2 regions of the Salinisphaera dokdonensis CL-ES53 genome follow, and region 2 is predicted to be linked to the other one. Evidence: riboswitches for the same ligand, from Rfam matches in the RefSeq annotation. Region 2 holds a riboswitch; the other holds the start of a gene.
What was found. Region 2 has a riboswitch for glycine ahead of gcvT (glycine cleavage system aminomethyltransferase GcvT). Riboswitches for the same ligand answer to the same signal wherever they lie in the genome.
Positions count from the first base shown of each region.

Region 1: another riboswitch for glycine. It lies ahead of SADO_RS12925 (D-amino acid dehydrogenase); the one in region 2 lies ahead of gcvT (glycine cleavage system aminomethyltransferase GcvT).

Region 1 covers NZ_APND01000004.1:110,610-122,750, forward strand. Annotated here, with positions in the region: gene SADO_RS12915 (GGDEF domain-containing protein) at 1-820, shown strand, start outside; gene SADO_RS12920 (cupin domain-containing protein) at 942-1,307, opposite strand; glycine riboswitch at 1,412-1,504, shown strand; gene SADO_RS12925 (D-amino acid dehydrogenase) at 1,667-2,896, shown strand; gene SADO_RS12930 (esterase/lipase family protein) at 2,904-4,475, opposite strand; gene SADO_RS12935 (DEAD/DEAH box helicase) at 4,768-6,585, shown strand; gene SADO_RS12940 (hypothetical protein) at 6,731-7,036, shown strand; gene SADO_RS12945 (EAL domain-containing protein) at 7,420-10,047, shown strand; gene SADO_RS12950 (ethanolamine ammonia-lyase subunit EutB) at 10,303-11,715, shown strand; gene eutC (ethanolamine ammonia-lyase subunit EutC) at 11,708-12,141, shown strand, end outside.
Region 2 covers NZ_APND01000001.1:637,740-649,880, reverse strand. Annotated here, with positions in the region: gene ubiH (2-octaprenyl-6-methoxyphenyl hydroxylase) at 1-260, shown strand, start outside; gene SADO_RS02955 (UbiH/UbiF/VisC/COQ6 family ubiquinone biosynthesis hydroxylase) at 257-1,462, shown strand; glycine riboswitch at 1,524-1,608, shown strand; glycine riboswitch at 1,630-1,713, shown strand; gene gcvT (glycine cleavage system aminomethyltransferase GcvT) at 1,770-2,879, shown strand; gene gcvH (glycine cleavage system protein GcvH) at 2,953-3,348, shown strand; gene gcvPA (aminomethyl-transferring glycine dehydrogenase subunit GcvPA) at 3,427-4,812, shown strand; gene tpx (thiol peroxidase) at 4,849-5,355, shown strand; gene gcvPB (aminomethyl-transferring glycine dehydrogenase subunit GcvPB) at 5,409-6,893, shown strand; gene SADO_RS02925 (carbohydrate kinase family protein) at 7,008-7,943, shown strand; gene SADO_RS02920 (GNAT family N-acetyltransferase) at 7,980-8,510, shown strand; gene lgt (prolipoprotein diacylglyceryl transferase) at 8,578-9,369, shown strand; gene SADO_RS02910 (thymidylate synthase) at 9,366-10,184, shown strand; gene SADO_RS02905 (putative bifunctional diguanylate cyclase/phosphodiesterase) at 10,467-12,141, shown strand, end outside.

The DNA.
Region 1 (12,141 bases), on a different contig from region 2:
CCTGAGGCCTCGCAGCCTGCTCTTCATCGTGCCGTTCTTCATCGTGATGATGTATGCGCTCGCATCGCCAGAAAACGGCGCCACGGTGTTTGTGTGGGTGCTGCTCGTGCCTTTGCTGTCGCACCTGCTGCTCGGGCGATGGCAGGGCATGGTCGTGGCGATGGTGTTCATGGGCTGCGCCGGGGTGATTCTGGCGCGCAAGTTCGAGGTGACCCCGGGAATGCCGGGCTTGATCGAGGTTGTGCACGTCATACTTTGTGCGATCGCTATCGCTGGCTTCTCTCATGTGTACGAGGCGAGCCGTGAGCGCACCGAAGCCGAGCTGCGACGCCTGGCACTGGTGGATCCATTGACGGGCCTGGCCAATCGTTCGCGCTTTCGCGACGTATTCGCCCAGGAGCGCCAGCGGTTTCTACGCCATAAGACGCCGGTTTCGCTGCTCGTGGTCGACGTCGATCACTTCAAGCGCGTCAATGACGACTATGGTCACGATGCCGGAGATGTCGCACTGTGTTTTGTGGCCGACATCCTGGCCGGGCGTATCCGCAAGACGGATGTCGCCGGGCGGCTGGGTGGCGAAGAGTTCGGTATCCTGCTTTCAGGCGCCGATATCGACTATGCCCGGCCGGTGGCGAACATGCTTTGCGAGCGTGTTCGACTGCGGGCGTGTCGTTATCGGGGGCAGGAGATTGCGCTGTCGATCAGTATCGGCATCGCGGAGCTCGGCCGCGACGGGCTGGATTTTCGTAGCGTATTCGCGAACGCAGACCGGCGTCTTTACAAGGCCAAGGCGGAGGGCCGCGATCGCGTGGTGGGCTAGCGTCACGCGCCGCGTTGTACGGCTCGATTTGCTCGTGCCCGGTTGCAAAAGATAGGGCGTCAATCGACTTCGGCTGGTTGTGCGCCGTATGAAATACGAATGACGCTGACCCCGCCTGATTTCATTCCAGCGACTCGTAGCAGTCGGGTCGAAATCGTGGCGAGCAGATCGCGTGAAAGATCAGATCCTGCGTGCCGGTATTGTGAATGCGCTGCGGCGTGTCGGCCGGGATGAGTGCTACATCGCCGGGGGCGACTTGCGCGGGCGCCATGTCGCCGATTTCCACCGTGCCGGTGCCGCTCGCGATCAGGTAGCGCTCCACGGTGTTGCGCAGACGATGCCATGCCGTGGTGACCCCGGGCGCGACCCGCGCTCGGGCGATGGAGACCGCCGGGTCGCCCGGGTGGTTGGAGACTTCCAGAATCGCGCAGCGTTCATCGGTATCGAATTCGCTGTAAGCCGCTTGATACATCACTTCTGGCTGCATGCCCTTTGGCCCGCTCGTGTTATTCTTGACTCCCGGTCGATGCCCAGGGAAATGCAGCGACCGGTGGTCACAAGTTCATCTGTGTGACCACGGTACACAAACAGCGTGTGATATCGGGAGAGCTCGGTTCTGCGGAACCGGCGCCGAAGGAGCAACCGCCCCGGAAACTCTCAGGCACCAGGGACCGGTATCACCCCATCTTCCGAAGAGCTGCCGGTGCATTCGTCCGCCGGCACACCGAAGGAGCAAGCGTTTCGCATTTAGCCGAGTCGCGAATCTCTCAGGTCCAGAAACGGAGGGGCACTTTCTGCGCGGTGTGTGCAGGGATTCAAACGCTCGACGTTATCGGATAGAGAGTCATGAACCAGATCGCAGTCATTGGCGGCGGCATCACCGGCGTCACTACGGCCTACGCACTGATTACCCGCGGCTACGGCGTCACCCTCTACGACCGCAACCGTTATGCGGCGATGGAAACGTCGTTCGCGAACGGTGGGCAGCTGTCGGCCTCGAATGCCGAGGTATGGAACCACTGGCCGATGATTTTCAAGGGCCTGAAGTGGATGTTCCGCAACGACGCGCCGTTGCTCGTCAACCCGAAGCCTTCCTGGCACAAGTTCTCCTGGTTTCTGGAGTTCATGGCGGCCATACCGCAGTACCAGCAGAACACGACCGAAACCGCCCGCATGGCGATCGAGGCACGCGACTACCTGTTCTCCTGGGCCGAGCGCGAAAACGTCGATTTCGACGTCAAGCGCAAGGGCATTCTGCATATCTACCGCAATCGCTCGGGATACCGGCATGCGGAAAAGGTATCCAAGCTGCTGGCCGCCGGTGGCCTGGACCGCCAGCCGGTTACCCCTGAGGAAATGCGGGCCATCGAGCCGACGCTTGCCGGTGAATATTACGGCGGGTTCTTCACGGAAAGCGACTCCACGGGGGATATTCACAAATTCACCAATGGGCTCGCCGCTGCGGCGGAACGCCACGGCGTACGCTTTTGCTATAACCACACGGTCGAGAGCGTACGCACGGATGGTCAGCGCGTTCACGTAACGGCCTACGAAAACGACCTGCCCGATGACCGACACACAACGGAATTCGAGAATGTCGTGATCTGTGCCGGCACGGGGAGTCGGGACATGGCGGCCCAACTGGGCGACCGTGTGAACGTGTACCCGGTGAAGGGGTATTCGATCACCGTCGATCTCTCTGACCAGGCATCACGCGAGGCTGCGCCGGAAGTCAGCCTGCTCGACGACGAGACCAAGCTCGTCAGTAGTCGACTCGGGCCGGATCGCTTCCGGGTCGCGGGCACTGCCGAGTTTAACGGCTTCAACCGCGATATACGCGCCGATCGGATCGAGCCGCTGGTGGACTGGGTCAATCAGTGTTTTCCGGGCGTGCGCACGCAGCATGTGGTGCCTTGGGCCGGCTTGCGCCCGATGATGCCGAACATGATGCCGAAGGTTGGTCGCGGCAAGGTCGCGAACGTGTTCTACAACACCGGACATGGACATCTGGGCTGGACCCTGTCGGCACTTACCGCGGACTGGATTGCGGCCGCGGTCGACGAGCGGGCTCAATAGATCGCGGCTAGCTCATATTCCAGGGCGACGCAGTGAACAGCAAGCGTCCGGAAAAACCGGGTGCGGGCGGATTGGCGCTGGCGGGATCGAAGCCCAGCGGGATCTCGAAGCGCATCGTGCCGTCCGTGGCGATTGCAAGATCATCATTCGGAATACGGCGCGGTGCGCGTCGCGGCGCATGCTGCGACGCCAGTCCGTAGCTGATCGACACGGGCGATTGCCCGAGACGCACCTCAAAAGTCAGGGTGTCGTCGAAGATGTAATCGCCCGGATAGTGCTCGTCGAACCAGAACGCGTTGTCGATCTCGTAGGCCGGCACCTGAACCGCGACGCGTAACTGGAAGGCAAGGGCGCGATCGCGACTTCCCGGCATCTTGGCGCCGCCGTGCAGGTATCCGGTGAATAGATATAGCGGGTCGTGCTCGTGCACGAGTTCGTTGTAGTTCTTCATCAACGCCGAGCCCTGGTCGAAGCGTCGCTGGTGCAGGAAATAGCGCGCGCCGCGCACGGCGGCTTCGGTTTCGATGTAATAGGCGGCATTCACTCGATGACGACCGGCGTGGCCGCCGACGGCTTTCTCGATCGCCGGGGGCAGGGTGATGCCATCGACAGCAAGCTGCGCCTCCACGCGAAACTGGCCGAATAGAAAACGCCGCAGGTTCTGGTAGCCCTCTTCGCTGTTGACCAGGCCGTAGGCGCCGCTGTGGCTACGGTGGATGAACGCCCGCGGCGCCCGGTCGACTGCCGCATTGCTGATCATCACCAAGCCATCGCTCATCGGCCCCGTGCCTTTGCGGGCGAGGCCGAAAAAAGCCGTGTAATCGTTGTAGTTGGTGCCCAGGCAGCAGAAGAAGCGCTCCGGTGGGAAATGGCCGCCCAGGCTGTCGACGCGTGCCGGTTTGCCGTCGAATGCCAGATACTCCGCCATGTCGCCACGGTTGAAGGTATCCGCCTCGAACGCTCGGGTCAGGCCGAGGTCCGGCACATTGAAGCCGCGGATATCGATCCCGTTGTGCGGCGTGCCGTAGGTGAAGACCTTGTCGACCAGGCTTGCGCCTGGCAGTTCGAGCTGGCCGTCGAGCTTTGCATCGCCGCTACCGTGAATGCAGATGTTCTGAAGATAGCAGCGACTGACCAGCCCGCCCATTGAGTGCGCGACGAGATAGACACGAAATCGGTCGCGGGCTTCGTTGTCGGCACCACAGACCTTGTCTCGTACGCTGAGAATGAAGCGGCGCAGGTCCGTTGCGAATTCAACCATTTGTCGGCGTTTTCCATCGCCGAGGTCGTTCGATGTCTGTTCGTAGTAGCGAAAGATCCAGACACTGCGCGCCGGCGCTTCGCCCTTGACATAGTCACCGTCTCGATAGGTGTCGGTATAGCCTTCATCCTTCATCAGCCGCAACAGCGGTGATTCGAAAATGAAGCGGTTGATCGTGCCTTCGTGATCCTGACGGCTCTTGGTCGCGCCCAGGTTGAAGCCCATGTACGGCGTGGCGACGGTGTCTTCGATCTCGCCGTCGGTGGCGGCGTAGCCGCGCACATAAATAATCGGAAAATACGGCGCCTCGATCGACATCTCGCTATCCCCCTGCCTGTGCTGCGCACGGGCGCTGCCTCTGGCATTCCCGACAAGCATCTCAGGCGATGTCCCCGTGCACGGGCGGTGCACCCTGAAGGATTAATTAGCACCGTGCGCGAAGGACCACAAGCGGGATATGGCGTGCCGCTCCACGCGCCAGGAGACTCGAATCACTAATTTGTGGCATTTTCCGCGATTACCCGAGCGAACGCGTTAGAATATGCGCCCGCGTCATTCGGCGCGGCAGTTTCTAGGGCGCACGCCAGCGCCCCGCGCTTGCAGGCAACGCATGTCCGCCTCTTCCCAAGATGATTCCTCCGACCCGATCGCGTTCCGCGACCTGGGCCTTTCCGATGCCGTGATGTCGGTGCTGTCGGAGGTCGGTTACGAGACGCCGTCCCCCATTCAGGCAGCCACCATTCCGCCGCTGCTCGAAGGCCGGGACGTACTTGGCCAGGCGCAGACGGGCACCGGCAAGACGGCCGCGTTTGCGCTGCCGATTCTTTCGCGTTTGCGCGAGAACGGCCGCGGCCGCGGCAAGGCGCCCCAGGCGCTTGTGCTGGCGCCCACGCGCGAGCTGGCGATTCAGGTATCCGAAGCGTTCCAGCGCTATGCCAGTCATATCGGTGGCTTTACCGTGCTGCCGATCTATGGCGGTCAGAGCTACGGGCCGCAGCTGTCTGCGCTCAAGCGCGGTGTGGATGTGGTGGTCGGCACGCCCGGGCGCGTGATGGATCATCTCAAGAAGGGCACGCTCAAGCTCGACGCGCTCAGCTGGATGGTTCTCGACGAAGCCGACGAAATGCTGCGCATGGGATTCATCGACGATGTCGAATGGATCTTCGAGCAGACGCCGCCGGAGCGCCAGGTCGCGCTGTTCTCGGCGACCATGCCCTCGGCCATCCGGCGGATCGCCAAGAAGCATCTGAAGGACGCCCAGGAAGTCACGATCCAGACGAAGACGACGACCGCGGTCAATATTCGTCAGCGTTACTGGATTGTCGGCGGTGGCACGAGCAAGCTCGATGCGCTTACGCGTCTGCTCGAGGCCGAGCCGTTTGATGCGATGATCGTGTTTGCGCGCACCAAGAAAGCGACCGACGAGTTGGCCGAACGTCTGTCAGCGCGTGGTCATGCCTGTGCTTCGCTCAACGGCGATATCGCACAGGCGCAGCGTGAACGCACGGTTGCCAGGCTCAAGAATCGCCAACTGGATATTCTCGTTGCCACCGACGTGGCTGCTCGTGGTCTCGATGTCGAACGCATCAGCCACGTCATCAATTTCGATATTCCGCACGACACCGAGTCCTATGTGCACCGGATCGGGCGGACGGGCCGGGCCGGCCGTGAAGGCGATGCGATCCTGTTCGTCACGATGCGCGAGAAACGCTTGTTCAAGGCGATCGAGCGAGCTACTCGACAGTCGATTGAACCGATGGATCTCCCCAGCATGGCGGAGGTCAACGAACAGCGCATCGGTCGGTTCAAGCAGCGTATTACCGACACGCTGAAAAGCGCCAAGCTCGACACGTTCCGACGCTTGATCGACGAGTATCAGGCCGAGAACAACGTGGAGCTCGAAGAGCTGGCGCCTGTGCTGGCCTATCTCGCTCAGGGCGACGAGCCGCTGATGCTCGAGGCGGGGAAGAAAGGTGCTAAACCAGGCTCTGCGAAATTTGGCGACAGCGCAGACGGATCGAGCAAACCCAAGAAGCGCGATGCGGCGTTCACCGACGGCGATCTTGAGACCTTTCGAATCGACGTAGGCCACGCGCATGGCGTCGAGCCACGCAATATCGTCGGGGCGATTGCCAACGAAGCGGGCGTCGACAGCAAGAATATCGGTCGAATCGACATCCAGGACGAGTTCAGTCTCGTTGACTTGCCCAAGGGGATGCCGAAAGAGATATTCGAACATCTCAAGACGGTCTGGGTCGCCAACCGGCAATTGGCAATTACCCGCGAACACGACGCACCGCCGGCACCCGCGGCAGGGCGACGGAACAAGCCGTCGACTTTGAAAGCCAAGAAGCCGCGCAAGGCAAAATCGTCGAAGGGCAAGACCAAGAGCAAAGGCAAGCCGAAACGCGCGAGTACAAGCAAGTAGGGGCGGCCAGCTTTATAGGATTCGCCCGTACCGTGCCGTGATTGGTCTGTCCGGTCGGTAATCGTCTGCTCTTGTATTGCTACTGCCTGCGACCCATGCTCGGGTTCGTCGAGACTTGCTTCTCATTCCACGAACCGAGGCAGCCGTGAACGTGAACGACCAGCCCAGCATTCCTGCATCCCATCTGGATATCGGCGGTGTGGCGCTACCGCGGGAAGAGCTCAGCCAGGTTCTCCCGGACATGGCGCGCTTCGAGCAACATCTTCCGGATGCGCTCGCGATCGACACCCAGATGCGCGAGGGCGATGGCTCGATCCCGGCCTATGTGCAGGATTGGCCGCAGGAGCGTGTCGCGGCCGTGGTGGCGACGCTCAAGGAGCTGGGCAGCCTGCGCGAGCAGGCCAGCGAGCAGATCAAGTCGCATCGCGCGAATTCGCAGGGCAAATCCTGAGTTCGGGCAATTCTGAATGCCGTCATGCCGGCATCGTGATCATTGGCTGATGTCAATAATCCGCATCATGGCCCGGCTGCAGATAAAAAACATTTAAAAATATAGTTATGGCGGGTGCTATGTCGCTCGACGCCCGTCGCGTTCAGTACATTGGCGCCGAAAACTACGCCATTTTGCGCATTACGCGCCTTGCCTGCGGCGTGTTCCTCTTTCTTGCCCTGAGTCCCGCAAACCAGTTTTCGCGGCGGTAAAACTTTCCCTGATTACGCGTTTGATTTAGATTAAAGCTCTGGGAGCGCCTGAAAAGGTGTAGTCTCGATAAAAAACAATACCCCTGCAAACCGCCGGGTTATCGCGGGGCGATCTGAATCCATTGCATAGCAATGATTCCGATTTCGGAGGGCATCGGCGTGGACAATATTGATGCGCGTGATGACGCGCTTCAGTCGATCCAGTACATGATTGCGCAGGAAGCGCCGCTGGAGCATACGCTCGCCGCGATCTGCGAGATGATCGAGGCAGATCTTCCCGAGGCCATGACCTCGATCATGCTCTTCGACTGGGAAACGCACACGCTGAAGTTCCGAGCAGGCGGCAGTAGCTTGCCCGCGATTTTTCGTGAGGCAGCGGCACAGGTGCCGGTCGGTCCCGAGCAGGCCATCTGCGGCACGGCGGCCCATCGGCGCGATGTGGTCATATGCGAGGACATTTCCAGGGATCCGAACTGCGAAGGCTACCGGGCGATTTGTTCTGAGCTCGGAATACACGCGGGGTGGTCCTACCCGCTGTTGACCAAGGATGGCAGTCTGCTGGGGACATTTGCGATCTATCAGCGAAAGACCGGTGCGCCGACCGAAGCACAGCGGGCGCCGATCGAACGCGCCGCAGGCTTGGTCGCGCTGGCCATAGAGCGTCATCGCGACCGCCGTGCACTGCGCGAAAGCGAGCAACGCTATAGCTCGCTGTTCACCCATAATCCCGACGCCGTATTTTCGCTCGACAAGGACGGTTTCCTGCGTAGCGTGAATCAAGCGGCCTGTGATGTCACCGGCGTGCCGGAAGTCGAACTCATCGGCCTCCACTATCACGATTTTGTGGTTCCCGATGATCGCGCACTCACGGATCGGTCGTTCCAGGATGCGATTGCGGGCGTGCCGCAGCGTTATCAGATCCAGATTGTCGACGCGCATGGTGCGCTGCGCGCGCTCGATATAACCAACCTGCCCAGCATGGTCGATGGTGCAGTGGCGGGCGTCTACGGCATCGCCAAGGATATCACCCGGCGCCGCGAGCAGGAGACCCAGCTGCGGATTCTGCAGCGCAGCGTCGAGACGACGGTGAACGGCGTGGTGATCGCGGATGCCACGCGCCCCGATCGGGCGATGACCTACGTGAACGAGCCATTCCTGCGCATGACCGGCTACACCCGCGATGAGGTCATGGGGCTCAATTGCGATTTTCTGCATGGGCCGGAAACGGACCCGAAGGCGATCGCGTTCATTAGTGAGCGTGCGGCGGCCTGTCGCGAGGGGCGCGTGACACTGCTGCAATATCGAAAGGATGGCAGCACGTTCTGGGACGATCTGTTCGTGTCGCCGGTGCCGGACGAAAACGGCGAGATCACGCACTTCGTGAGTATTCACCACGACGTAACGGTGCAGAAAGCGCACGAAGAGGATCTCGCCCACCAGGCCAGCCACGAGCCACTCACCGGGCTTCCCAATCGTGGGCTGCTCGAGAAGCGCCTGCAGACAGCGTTTGCCGAGGCGCGCCGTCACGATCGTCTACTCGCCGTACTCTATATCGATCTCGACGAGTTCAAGCCAGTGAACGACACGCTCGGCCATGGCGTGGGCGACACACTTCTGAATACGGTGGCGCGTCGGTTGTCGGGCATGCTCGCGCCCGGGGATACGCTCGCCGGCGTGGGCGGCGACGAATTCGTAATGCTCCTGCCCAACCTCGAGGATTCAGCGCAGGTGTTGGCGATGGCCGAGCGCGCGCTGAATGTGCTCGACCGGCCGCATCGGATTGGAGTGCACGAGGTTCATGTCACCGGCAGCATCGGTATCGCCGTGAACGAGCCCAGCGTGGATACCGCAAGTGTGCTCATCCGGCACGCCGACATGGCCATGTACCTGGCCAAGCGCAAGAGCCGGAACACCTATCACTGGTATACCGACGACATCACCGAGACGATGAACGAACGGGTAGCCATGCGGCGCGAGTTGCACGATGCCCTGGCGGCCGAGCAATTCACCTTGCACTACCAGCCGATCGTCGACGCACACTCCGGGGAGGTGGACGGCTTCGAAGCGCTCATACGCTGGCATCATCCGGAACGCGGTCTGGTGCCGCCGGTTACTTTCATCCCCCTGGCCGAACAGACGGGCCAGATCACGCCGATCGGTGAATGGGTGATGCGGCGCGCCTGTCATGACATTGTGGCGCTCAACCGTGCCCATGGCACCAGCCACTCGATAGCGGTGAATATCTCGCCGGTACAGTTCCACGGCCGCAATTTCCTGGGCAGTCTGCTCGAGGTTCTGGAGGAGACGAATCTGTCGCCGCATCTGCTCAAGATCGAGCTGACCGAAGGCGTGCTGATGGAAAATACCGATGCCGCCATCGATATCCTGCGCACGCTGCGGCATATGGGAGTGGATGTGTTCATCGACGATTTCGGTACCGGCTTTTCCAGCCTGAGTTATCTCAAGAATCTGCCGATCAACAAGGTGAAGATCGATCGCACGTTCACGCGCGAGATCACCACGAACGCTCACGATGCGGCGATCGCCCAGGGCATCATCACCATGGCCCACCATTTGGGCCTGGAAGTGGTCGCGGAAGGTATCGAAACCATCGAGCAGCACGAGTTCCTGCGCGCACGGGGCTGTGATCTGTTTCAGGGCTATCTGTTCGCGCGGCCGATGCCGTTGAGCCAGGTCTCCGGTTTCCTCGACGGCCAGGCCATTGCCGCCAGCCGCAGTGCAGGGCGTCCCCAGGCGTGACCCTTTGCCTCGAACATACAGAGGCCTGCAAATTTATGCCCGGACGTAGCGCCGCATGTGCGACCCATGCAAATACTTTTCACATCCTCGGTCGGTTCGTATGCAGTTGAATGCTCGGCGTAATTCGAAATGGGGCAGGCCATGCACATGACCATTTCATGACCAGGGCTATCGTGCCGCCTCCCACTTTGGTTTAGTCTCGAACGACGCACTGTGTTCGCATGTTGCGAATCGGGCCATCGAGGTGAAACCTAGATGAGCGGGAAGTATCGCTACACCCTCGGCGAACGAACCTACGGGTTCGCCAACCTCGCCGAGGTCATGGCCAAGGCCACGCCCGAACGTTCGGGTGATCGACTGGCCGGCGTCATCGCGGAGTCGGCCGAGGAACGGGTGGTCGCCCAGATGGTCTTGGCCGAACTGCCGCTGAAGACATTTCTCGAAGAGCCGTTGATCCCCTACGAGGACGACGAGATCACGCGACTGATCGTGGACGATCACGACGCGCATGCTTTCCAGACCATCGCCCATCTCACCGTAGGCGACTTCCGCAACTGGCTACTCAGCGACGACAGCCCGCCGGAGGTGCTTGAGCAGCTGCGACCGGGCATAACCCCGGAGATGGCGGCCGCGGTCAGCAAGATCATGCGTAATCAGGATCTGATTCTCGTCGCACGAAAATGCCGGGTCACCACTGCATTTCGCAATACGATCGGCCTGCCGGGGCATCTGTCGACCCGTCTTCAGCCCAATCATCCCACCGATGACACCACCGGCATCGCGGCGAGCATCCTCGATGGCCTGCTGTATGGCAACGGTGACGCGGTGATCGGGATCAACCCGGCGACGGACAACGTTGCCCAGTCGATAAAGCTCATGCGCCTTCTCGACGAAGTCATCCGCAAGTACGAAATTCCGACCCAGTCCTGTGTGCTCACGCATGTGACCAACACGATGGAGGCGATCGAGCAGGGTGCGCCCGTGGATCTGGTGTTTCAGTCGATCGGTGGAACCGAGGCCACCAACAGCAGTTTCGGCTTCGGCCTCAAGGATCTGGCCGAGGCCGAATCCGCGGCGCAATCGCTGGCGCGCGGGACTGTCGGCAACAACGTCATGTATTTCGAGACCGGCCAGGGTAGCTCCCTGTCGGCCGACGCCCACCATGGCCTGGATCAGCAGACCTGCGAGGCGAGGGCCTATGCGGTGGCGCGCAAGTTCAGTCCGCTATTGGTGAATACGGTCGTCGGCTTCATCGGCCCGGAGTATCTGTTCGACGGCAAGGAGATCATTCGCGCGGGCCTCGAGGATCATTTCTGCGGCAAGCTGTTGGGTGTGCCCATGGGCTGTGACGTGTGCTACACCAACCATGCAGAAGCCGACCAGAACGACATGGACAATCTGCTCACGCTGCTCGGGGTCGCCGGCGCCAATTTCATCATGGGCATCCCCGGTTCGGACGACATCATGCTGAATTACCAGACGACGTCCTTCCACGACGCGCTGTATGCCCGGCGAGCACTGGGCTTGAGCCCGGCCCCGGAATTCGGCGCATGGCTGGAGCGGATGCAAATCATGCGCGACAGCGACCGCGCGCTGCTGCACGAGCGGATGCCGTCGTCGTTCGCGGCATCGCTCGACCACCTGCCACGAAGTGCCAATCGTGGCTGAACGAACCAACGGCGAGAGCGAAGCAGCGGATATCGCGACAACCCGGCGGGCCGCCGGCGTCGTGGATAACCCCTGGCGTGCGCTGCGCGATTTCACGGATGCCCGGATCGGCCTGGGCCGCGCCGGTATAAGCCTGCCCACCCACGAGTTGCTTGCCTTCCAGCTGGCCCACGCGCAGGCCAAGGACGCGGTGCATCTGCCGCTGGACGTGGGCACGCTATGCGAGCATTTGATGGCGCTGGGTGCGCCGGCGCCCACGGACGAGCCGCTTCGCCTGCGCAGCCAGGCCAATGACCGAATCACCTACCTGCAGCGCCCGGATCTGGGGCGCAGACTCGACGACGAATCGTGCGCACGGCTGGGCGGCGATGAAAGCGATACGCAAGCGGCCTGTGATCTGGCCCTGGTCGTGGTCGACGGCTTGTC
Region 2 (12,141 bases):
AATTCGATCCGGGAACCGCCGATCTGCTGAACGGCTGGGCCGAAGCTCGTCGCCCGGATCAGCATCGCGTGGCCAACTTCACCGACGCCATCGTGCGTGTTTTCTCCAATCGTATCCCAGGGCTCGATCATGCCCGGGGTGCCGGCTTGTTCGGCCTGTCGCTGCTGCCGGCGATTCGCGATGACATGGCCCGGCGCAGCATGGGCTTGGCCTTGGCGCCGGCCAGGACATCATCTAGCGTTCGCGAGGGATCGGCATGAGTACACGCACATCGCGATACGACGTCGCCATCGTCGGCGGCGGCATGGTGGGCGCCGTTCTGGCGGTGGCGCTCAGCCGCGCCGATTTCTCGGTGGCGCTGGTCGAGGCCAAACGCCCGAAGCGTTTCGATACGAACGACGATTACGACCTGCGCCTGTCCGCGATCGCGCCCGGTCCGCGTCGCGTGCTCGACAATCTCGGTCTCTGGGATTCGGTCGAGCGGCGTCGCTGCTGTGCGTTCACGGGCATGAAGGTCTGGGATGCGGGCAGTGCGGCGGAACTGTTTCTGGAACATACGGCGGTCGGCTTGCCCGAACTCGGTCATATCGTGGAGAACGATCTGGTCGTCGACAGCGCCTGGCAGGCGCTCACCGACGTCGATATCTTTTGCCCGGCGATGCTGGAAAGCCTCGCCATCGAGACAGACGCCGTGCATCTGTATCTCGACGACGGCAGCACGATCAAGGCGGCGCTCGTGGTGGGTGCCGAGGGCGCGAACTCGCCGGTGCGTGCGGCCGCCGGTATCGAGACCGCGGGCTGGGCCTATGGTCAGCGCTGCACGGTCGGCGCGGTCACGCCCGAGCGGCATCATCGTCATATCGCCTGGCAGCGGTTCATGGAGACCGGGCCGGTAGCGTTTCTGCCGCTCGCGGACGGACGCTGTTCGCTGGCCTGGCATGCGGACGACGCGCTGGCAGCAGAGCTGGCCGAGCTCGATCACGACGCGTTCTGCGCACGTCTGACCGAAGCCAGTGCCGGCGTGCTTGGCCGTATCGAGCGCATGGATACGCGCGCGGCGTTTCCGCTCAAGTTGATGCATGCCCGTGAATATTGCCGGCCGCGGGTCGCGCTGGCTGGTGATGCCGCGCATGTGCTGCACCCGATGGCCGGGCAGGGCGTAAATCTGGGCCTGCTCGATGTTGCCGAACTGACCGCCGCGCTCGAAGCCGGCCGCGCGGCTAATCGCGATGCGGGCGATATGACTTATCTGCGGCGTTATCAGCGCGCGCGCATGGCCGAAAACCTGATGATGATGGGCGCCACCGACGCGCTGAAGCGCGTCTATGGCAGCGACAATCCGCTGCTGCGCAGCCTGCGCCAGCAGGCGATCGGCGTGGCTTCGAATCTCGCGCCGATCCGCCAGATCATGATCCATCAAGCGGTCGGACTGGCCGCCGACGGGCCGCGATTGCTGCAGTAGCCAGCGATCGGGGGCTTGCTTGGCGCAAGCCGAGCGCGTCGGTATAGTCGGTTTCACGGTCAAGAACCGCGTGGGAGAGAACGGGCTGCGGCCCGTCACCGAAGGCGCACCCGCCCGGAAACGCTCAGGTACCCGAACCACGCGGCCGCCGCGCCATGACGTGCGGCACGGTCGACTCTGGAGAGCAGCCGCGGGCAACCACGGCTCACCGAAGGGGCAAATCTCTCAGGTGCCAGGACAGAGGGGCGACAGAACGAAGCATGGGCTTCGGTCGTGCCTGTTTACTGCTGCTCAACCTGAGAATCCGATGGCCAAACGCACCCCGCTATACGACGCGCATGTCGCGGACAACGCCAAGCTGGTCGATTTCGCCGGCTGGGACATGCCGATCGACTACGGTTCGCAGATCGCCGAGCACAAGGCAGTGCGCGAGAGTGCCGGTATGTTCGATGTATCGCATATGGCGGTGGTCGATATCACCGGCAGCGAGTCACGCGTTTTCCTGCGCCGTGTGCTCGCCAACGACGTGGTCAAGATCAACGAAGACGGCCGCGCGCTTTACACCTGCATGCTCAACACCCGCGGCGGTGTGATCGACGACCTGATCGTCTATCACCTGGCGGGCGAGCTTTACCGGATCGTGGTCAACGCGGCGACCACGGAAAAGGATCTCGCCTGGCTGCACAGCCAGGGCCGCGATTTCGAGGTCCAGATTCAGCACCGCCAGGATCTGGCGATTATCGCGGTACAGGGCCCTCGAGGCCGCGACCTCGGCGCGTCGGTGCTCGATGACGAACTCGGCGCAGCGGCCATGCAGCTCAAACCGTTCCGTGTCGCCAGTCAGGGCGATCGTTCGGTTGGGCGTACCGGCTATACCGGCGAGGACGGGTTCGAACTGGTGCTGCCGGCCGACGAGGCGGTCAGCGCATGGAAGACGCTGCGCGATATCGGCGTGGCACCGGTCGGTCTCGGCGCGCGTGACACGCTGCGGCTCGAGGCGGGCCTGAATCTCTACGGCCAGGACATGGACGAGGACCGCACGCCGCTCGAATCGGGCTTGGGTTGGACCGTAGCGTTCAAGCCTGCCGATCGCGAATTCGTCGGCCGTGAGGCACTCGAGTACATACGCGAGCAGGGCGTGGCCGAAAAGCTCGTTGGTCTGGTGCTCGAAGGCCGCGGCGTGATGCGCAGCCATGCGGCCGTGCGTGCCGCCGACAGCGACGCTGACGAAAAGCAGGCCAAGGGCGAGGTCACCAGCGGCAGCTATGCGCCGAGCCTGTCGCGCTCGATCGGGCTGGCGCGCGTGCCGGCGGAATGGGAGGAGCGCGTCGAGGTCTGCCTGCGCGGCAAGTGGTTGCCCGCGCGGATCGTGGCCTATCCCTTCGTGCGTAATGGCAAGAGCCGTATCGACGACTGAGGGGCTTTCTGAGTAGCCTCTACCGACCATCTGTTAAAGCGCAGCGCGCGACTTCTGCTTAAAGGAAAGCCCCATGAGTGAAATCCCGAAGGATCTGTCCTACACCAAGACCCACGAATGGATCGATTACGACGGCGATGGCACCTGCACCGTCGGCATTACCGACTACGCGCAGTCGTCGCTCGGCGATCTGGTGTTCGTGGAACTGCCCGAGACTGGCACCAAGGTCGGCGCGGGTGATGCGGTTGCCGTGGTCGAGTCGGTGAAAGCGGCCTCCGATATCTATGCGCCGCTCGACGGTGAAATCGCCGAGATCAACGAACAGCTCGAGGATTCGCCGGAACTGGTCAACGAAGACCCGTTCGGAGAAGGCTGGCTGTTCAAGATCAACGTCTCCGACCCGGACGCGGTCGAGAATCTGCTCGATGCCGATACCTACGAAGGCATCGTCGAGGACGAAGAAGACTAGCGCGCTGCGCGTGCCGCCCGCCGGTCGATGATCCGGCGGGGCGGCGTCGCGCAGCCGGAAAACGACCAGCGAGGCACCATGCCCTTCATTCCGCATACCGAAGACGATATCCGGTCGATGCTCGACGCCATCGGCGTAAAAGACATCGACGATCTGTTCGACGAGATCGATCCGCGCCTGCGCGATGTCAGTCTGGATTCGATTCCGACCCGTGCGAGTGAACAGGCGGTATCGCGGCTGATGGGCGAGCGCGCGGCCCGAGATAGCGGCGGGCTGTGTTTCATCGGCGCCGGCGCCTACGAGCACCACATCCCGGCTGCGGTCTGGGAGCTGACCACGCGCGGCGAGTTCTATAGCGCCTATACGCCGTACCAGCCGGAAGCCAGCCAGGGCACCCTGCAGGTCGTCTACGAATACCAGACCATGATGACCGGTCTCACCGGCATGGACGTGGCCAACGCCTCGCTCTACGACGGCGCTTCAGCGCTGGCCGAGGCCGTGCTCATGGCGGTACGTGCGAACCGCAAGTCGAAGGCGTCGCGCATCCTCATGCCGGCGAGCGTGCACCCTTTCTATCGCCAGGTCGCGCACAACATCTGTGCGAACCAGGGCATCACATTCGAATCGATCGATTTCGATACCGCAAAGGGCACCATCGACCGCGATGCGCTCGAGCGCTGGTCCGGCGAGGACGTCACCGCGCTGGTGATTCCGCAGCCCAATTTCTTCGGCGCGCTCGAGGATGTCGATACGCTCACCGACTGGGCGCACGACAACGGCGCGCTGGCGATCGGCGTGGTCAATCCGCTGTCGCTGGCCGTGCTCAAGGAACCGGGCCGCTGGGGCAATGGCGAGGGCGCGGATATCGTGGTTGGCGAAGGCCAGCCGCTGGGTGCGCCGCTGGCGTCCGGTGGGCCGTATTTCGGCATTCTGTGCTGTCGCAAGAAGCATGTGCGCCAGATGCCCGGCCGTGTAGTCGGCCGCACACAGGATCTCGATGGCCGCTCCGGCTATGTGCTCACGCTGCAGCCGCGCGAGCAGCACATCCGCCGTTCGAAGGCGACCTCGAACATCTGCACCAATCAGGGGCTGCTGGTCACCGCTGCGACCATCCACATGAGCCTGCTGGGGGCCCAGGGGCTGGAGAATGTGGCGGCGACCTCGATCGCCAACACGCGTCGTCTGGTTGAAAAGCTCACCGCGATCGACGGCGTGGAGCGTGTGTTCGACAGCGTCTGTTTCCACGAAACCCTGCTGCGGCTGCCCGCCGATGCGCAGGCCGTACTGGACGCCCTCGCCGAACGCGGCGTGTTCGGCGGGCTGGCGCTTGCGTCGTTCTATGACACGCTCGAGAACACCGTGCTCGTCTGCGCCACCGAAACCAAGACCGACGCCGATCTCGACACCTATGCCGATGTCCTGGCGGACGTGCTGCGCACGCACGCCGCGGTGTCGGTCGCCTAGCCATCCATCGATTCCATCGATCAATCAAGGACTCACATGACCCAGCAGATCACGCTCAAGGGCAATCCGGTTCAAGTCGGCGGCAAGCTGCCCGCTGCAGGCGACCAACTGGCCGATTTCAGCCTCACCGGTTCCAACCTGCGGGATGCGAGCCTCGAGTCCTTCTCGGGCAAGCGCAAGATATTCAATATCTTCCCCAGCATGGACACACCGACCTGCGCGCTGTCGGTGAAGCGCTTCAATGCCGAGGTCGATGCGCTGGACAATGTGGCGCTGCTGCAGATTTCAGCCGACCTGCCGTTCGCTCATGCGCGCTTTTGCAGCGCAGAGGGCCTGGAAAACGGCACGACCCTGTCGATGATGCGCGACAAGCGTTTCGCCGAAGACTACGGCGTCCTCGTCGCCGATGGCCCCATGGCCGGCCTGTGTGCGCGTGCCGTGATCGTGGCCGACGAGAACGACACCGTGCTCCATAGCGAACTGGTCGCCGAGATCGCGGAAGAGCCGAACTACGACGACGCCCTGGCTGCGCTCAAGGTCTGAAGCCACAACCTATTTGGAACAGCCCGGAGCGAAAGCGGCGGGCCGAATACCCCATGACCGAAAAGCTGATCTTCGAACACAGCCGTCCCGGCCGCCGCGCACTGGCACAGGCGCCGGCCGAGGCGCCGTCCATCGACGATATTCCGGCCGCGCTACGGCGCGAGTCGGGCGTGGGCCTGCCGGAAGCCTCGGAGATGGACGTGGTGCGCCACTACACGCGGCTGTCGCAGCTTAACTTCTCGATCGACACGCATTTCTATCCGTTGGGTTCGTGCACGATGAAGCACAACCCGCGGGCCTGTAACACGCTCGCCTCGCTGCCGGGTTTTCTGAACCGGCATCCGCTGGCGCCGGCGAGCCACGGCCAGGGCATGCTTGCCTGCCTGTACGAACTGCAGGAAATGCTGACCACCGTGACCGGCATGGACGCGGTCTCGCTCACGCCGATGGCGGGCGCTCAGGGCGAGTTCACCGGCGTGGCCATGATCAAGGCCTATCACGAGTCGCGCGGCGACACCGCGCGAGACGAGATTCTCGTGCCAGACGCGGCGCACGGCACGAACCCGGCCACCGCCGTGATGTGCGGCTGCAAGGTGGTCGAGATCCCGACCGATTCGGACGGCGACGTGGATATCGCCGCGTTGCGTGGTGCGGTATCCGAGCGCACAGCCGGCATCATGCTCACCAATCCGTCCACGCTCGGGGTGTTCGAGCAGGACATCCTCGAGATCGCCGAGATCGTGCACGGCGCCGGCGGGCTGTTGTATTACGACGGCGCCAATCTCAACGCCATTCTCGGCAAGGTCCGGCCCGGCGACATGGGCTTCGACGTCATCCACATGAATCTGCACAAGACATTCTCGACGCCGCATGGCGGCGGCGGGCCGGGTTCCGGCGCGGTCGGCGTGGGCAAGCGCCTTCGCGACTTCATGCCGATCCCGGTGGTCGGCAAGGACGGCGAGGGTGATGCCGCGACCTATCGCTGGCTCACCGAGCAGGACGTGCCGCATACCATCGGCCGCCTGTCGGCCTTCATGGGCAATGCCGGCGTGCTGCTGCGCGCCTATGTCTATGCGCGGCTACTGGGTGCGGAGGGCATGACGCGGGTGGCGGAGTTCGCGACGCTGAACTCGAACTACCTAATGGCGCGGCTGCGTGAACATGGCTTCGACCTGGCGTTTGCCGATCGGCGCGCCAGCCACGAGTTCATCGTCACTCTCAAGCGCCAGAAACAGCAGTTGGACGTCACCGCGACCGACTTCGCCAAACGTTTGCTCGACTACGGCTTCCATGCGCCGACGATCTATTTCCCGCTGCTCGTGCCGGAATGTTTTCTCATCGAGCCGACCGAGAGCGAATCCAAGGAGACGCTGGATGCGTTCGTGGCGGCCATGGTCGCGATCTGGGACGAGGCCAAGGCCGATGCCACGACGCTGAAAGACGCGCCTGTCAATCTGCCGGTGCGCCGGCTCGATGAAGTGGCGGCGGCCAAGAACCTCGATCTCAAGCATGAGTCGGCCACTGCCGCCGACGCCTGATTCCAGACGTCGCTCAGACAGTCGCGTCGGCCCGCTGTGGCATGATGCGCGGCTGATCTCGGCGCGCTCCACCCCGTGGTGCGCGCTGCGTTTTACAAGATACAAGGACGATTTATGTCAGCTCTGATCTGCGGATCCTTCGCCTACGACACGATCATGGTCTACACGGGCCACTTCAAGAACGAGATCCTGCCGGATCGCGTGCACATGCTGAACGTGTCGTTCCTGGTGCCGGAGATGCGCCGTGAGTTCGGCGGCTGTGCCGGCAATATTGCCTACAGCCTGAAGCTGTTGGGCGGCGAAGGCGCGCCAATGGGCACCGTCGGCAGCGACTTCGACGACTATGCTGACTGGATGGACAAGCACGGCATCAGCCGCGACTATCTCAAGCAGATCGACACGGCTTACACCGCACAGGCCTATATCACTACCGATCTGGACGATAACCAGATCACCGCCTTCCACCCGGGCGCGATGGGCCATGCCCACGAGCAGACCGTGCCGACCGATGGCAGCGTGTCGCTGGGCATCGTTTCGCCTGACGGCAAGGACGGTATGGTTCAGCACGCGGCGCAGTTCGCCGAGGCCGGTATCGATTTCATCTTCGATCCGGGCCAGGGCCTGCCGATGTTCAATGGCGAGGAGCTCAAGCGCTTCATCGACCAGGCGAGCTATGTGACGGTGAACGACTACGAGTCGCAGCTGATGCTGGACCGCACCGGCCTGTCGCTCGAAGAGATGGCGGGCCAGCTCAAGGCGCTGATCGTGACCAAGGGCGGCGAAGGCTCGGTGATCTATGCCGACGGCGAGCGTATCGAGATTCCGGCCGGTTCGCCGACCGCGCTGGCCGACCCGACCGGCTGCGGCGATGCCTTCCGTGCCGGCCTGATCTATGGCCTGCAGCAGGGCATGGACTGGGAAACCATCGGCCGCGTTGCGTCGCTGATCGGCACCATAAAGATCGAGCGTCCGGGTACCCAGAACCATCGCTTCACGATGGACGAGTTCGCGGCGCGCTATAAGAAGGAATTCGAGCGGGACATGTTCTAGTCGATTGCCGATCGACCGCTACCCGCCGTGATCAGCATGCCGCATACGCTGACGACGCCCCGCCTCGCTCTGCGCGAGCCGGGGCCGGCCGATGCCGAGGCGATCTTCGCTTTCGCCAACGATCCCGAAGTCGCGCGTTACATGACGTGGGCGCGACATGTCGATCTCGACGATAGCCACGATTTCCTCGACGACGTGGCGGCCGGCTGGTCGTCCGGCGAGGAATACTGCTGGTTGATCGAGCACGAGACGCTCGGGGCGATCGGCACCGTGGCCTGCGTGTTCAGCGAGCAGGGCGCCGAGATCGGCTATGTGCTGGCGCGCGACGCATGGGGTCAGGGACTGGGCCTGGAAGCCGCGCGGGCCGTGTTCGATGCCGCGCGCTCGCTCGACGATATCTATCGAATCTGGGCGAGCTGCGATCCCGACAATCGCGCATCCATGCGTATTCTCGAGCAGCTCGGCATGGTCTGCGAAGGCCGCCTGCGCCGCTGGTCCGAGCGGCCCAACGCCGACGATGCCGACGGCACGCCGCGCGATGTCTTCATGTATGCCTGGGTGCGTTGACGCGCATAAGACACCCGTAAGCCGAATGACTAATTGACGTCACTCCTTCCTGCTAGAATCCGTCGCCATGTTCGTGCATCCCGATATCGACCCCGTCGCCATTGCCATTGGTCCGCTTGCCGTTCACTGGTACGGGCTGATGTATTTGTTGAGCTTTCTCGTCGGCTGGGGGCTGGGCATCGTGCGCACGAAACAGGCGCATATCCAGTGGCAGCGCGAGGAAGTCGGCGATTTCCTGTTTTATGTCGTGCTTGGCGTGGTGATCGGCGGGCGCGTGGGCTACATGCTGTTCTACCAGCCCGGCATGTTGCTTGAGAATCCGCTGCAGCTGTTCTATATCTGGCAGGGTGGCATGTCTTTCCACGGCGGCATGCTCGGCGTGTTCGCCGCCGCCGGCTGGTTTGCCCGCGCGACGAATCGAGCGTTCTTCGATATCACCGATTTCGTGGCCCCCATCGTGCCGGTCGGGCTGTTCTTCGGGCGTATTGCCAATTTCATCAACGGCGAGTTGATCGGCCGTTCGGCCGATGTGCCGTGGGCGATGGTCTATCCGCGCATCGACATGGTGCCGCGCCATCCGTCCGAGCTTTACGAAGCCGCGCTTGAAGGCCTGGTTCTGTTCGCACTCCTGTGGTGGTTTGCGAGCAAGCCGCGGCCGCGCATGGCCGTATCGGGCCTGTTCCTGATCGGCTATGGCTGCCTGCGTTTCTTTGCCGAGTTCTACCGCCAGCCGGATGCATTCCTCGGCTTTGTCGCCTTTGACTGGATGACCATGGGCCAGGTGTTGTGCACGCCGATGATCCTCGGCGGCATCCTGCTACTGGCCTTGGCTTATCGTCGTGAGGCGGCGACGTCATGAATACTGCGAATACGCCGCTCGAACAGCCGTATCTCGATCTCATGCGCGAGGTGCGTGATCACGGCACCCGCAAGGCCGACCGCACCGGCACCGGAACGGTCTCCGTGTTCGGCCGCCAGATGCGTTTCGATCTTTCGCGTGGTTTCCCCGCGCTGACCACCAAAAAACTGCACCTGCGCGCGATCATCCACGAACTGCTGTGGTTCATCGCCGGCGATACCAATATCGGTTATCTCAAGGACAATAAGGTCCGGATCTGGGACGAGTGGGCCGACGAGAACGGCGATCTCGGGCCGGTTTATGGCTATCAGTGGCGCAGCTGGCCGGCGCCGAACGGCGAGAGCGTCGACCAGCTCGCCCGCGTCGTCGAATCGATCAAGAACAACCCGGACTCACGCCGGCATATCGTGACCGCCTGGAACCCGGCCCAGGTCGACGATATGGCCTTGCCGCCATGCCACCTGTTGTTCCAGTTCTATGTGGCCGAAGGGCGGCTGTCCTGCCAGTTGTATCAGCGCAGCGCGGATATCTTTCTCGGTGTGCCGTTCAATATCGCCTCCTACGCGCTGCTCACCCACATGGTGGCCCAGGTCTGCAATCTCGAGGTCGGCGATTTCGTCCATACCCTCGGCGACGCGCATCTTTATCTGAACCATCTCGATCAGACCGACGAACAGCTCACGCGGTCACCCATGGCCGCGCCGCGGCTTTGGCTCAATCCCGAGATCGACGATCTGTTCGCGTTCGGCTTCGACGACATCCGTCTGCAGGGTTACGAAAGCCACGCCCGGATCAGCGCCCCAGTCGCGGTCTGATCGCGGGCGGCGGCCGCGCCGCCGGTGCGGCCGCGGGTTTGCTTCTTTAGTCGAGGATTGCGCCGGTGGGCGCAACCTTCACTATCGAGACGGCCAATTCGGCACCCAGGGCAGGCTTGCCTGCGATATCAGCAACATGGGCTTCAACCGTTTTCACAAGGTTTGCGGCGATCGGCCGATAGTAGCCGAACAAATGTATGAGATTTGCGGACCGGGGCACGGTCGTGGCGTCGAATTCTGCGCTAGACTTCCCTGAACCTCGGCTGACTGGGCACGGGAGCTATGACGCAACCCCGAACGGTACGTGTGCTTATTGTGGATAACGATCCTGAGGATCGTTCACTTCTCGCAGATTTGCTGCGTTCGGGGCCGCGTAGCCGTTACGAACTGACAATGGCCGGCTCCTATGCCGACGGGTTGGCTGCGCTTCGCCGAGGCAGTTTCGATATCTGTCTTCTGGACTACGAACTCGACGGCCACACGGGCCTCGAGTTGATCCGCAGCCCAGCTGCGGTCGCGCTTGGCGCGCCGATCGTCGTGCTCACCGCGCACGACGACTACGAGATCGATCTTGCCGTGATGGAAGCGGGCGCTGCCGAATTCCTTCCCAAGGGCGAACTCAACGCCACACTGCTCGAGCGCACGATCCGCTACTCGATGCAGCACTACGAGAGCCAGCGAAAATTCACCTATCTGGCGCGTCATGACCAGGTCACGGGCCTGTTCAATCGCACGGTGTTGCTCGAACGCCTGACTTACATGCTCGAGCGACCACGAGGTGATCGAAGCCCGTTCGCGGTGCTCTATTTCGATCTGGACGGCTTCAAGTCAATCAACGACAGCCTTGGTCACGGCGTCGGCGACGAAGCGCTGAATACTTCAGCCAATCGTCTGAAGACACAGTGCGGCGACCATCCGCTGCTGGCGCGACTCGGCGGCGATGAATTCGTTGCCGTGCTGGATACCGACGACGAACAGGCTGTACGCGATCTAGTCGAATCGGTACTGGACGCTTTCCGCAAGCCCATCGTGGTGGGCGAGCACGATATCTTCGTGACCATTTCCATTGGCGTGGCGATGTATCCGGCGAGCGGTACCGACGCGGATACATTGATCAACAATGCCGATGCGGCCATGTACCTGGCCAAGCAGGGCGGGCGTGACACGGCGCATTGGTTCGATAACGAACAGGATGGCCGGCCACATGCGCGGGTCGGCCTCGAGAATGAGCTGCGGGCAGCGATCGAAGCGAACGAGTTGCATCTGGTGTATCAGCCCCAGTTCGATCTCGGCACTGGCCGCGTGATCGGCCTTGAAGCCCTGGCACGCTGGAATCATCCGCGGCTTGGGCCCATCCCGCCCGAGGAATTCGTGCCGCTCGCGGAATCGCGCGGGTGTATTCGCGCGCTCACGCGGTGGGCGCTGAGCAACGCCTGCCAGCAGTATTTGAGTTGGCGTGATGCAGGGGTGCTGGATGCGGATGTGGTCTTGGCCGTGAACGTGTCGTCCCAACATGCGCGCGACGAAGATTTTCTGCCGATGGTGCAGCAGATCATCGAGTCTCTGGCGATGCCGGCGGCGCTGCTGGAGCTCGAGTTCACCGAGAATGCGCTGATGCTTGGCCCGAACGATACCAATCCGCTGGTCGAGCAACTCAAGGATCTAGGTGTGCAGGTCGTGATCGATGACTTCGGCAAGGGCTATTCCTCGCTGAGTTATCTCACGCGCCTGCCGGTGGATTCGCTCAAGATCGATCTGAGTTTCCTGCAAGGCGTGACCGAGAACAATCGCGATCGCGCGATGGCACGGGCGATCATCGCGCTTGGCGCCAGCCTTGGTCTGCGGGTCGTGGCCGAGGGCGTCGAAACCGACGATCAGCGCCAATTCCTCGTAGAGAACAAGTGCTCGTTCGGGCAGGGCTTTTTCTATGCGCCTGGTCTGCCCGTGGCCGATTGCA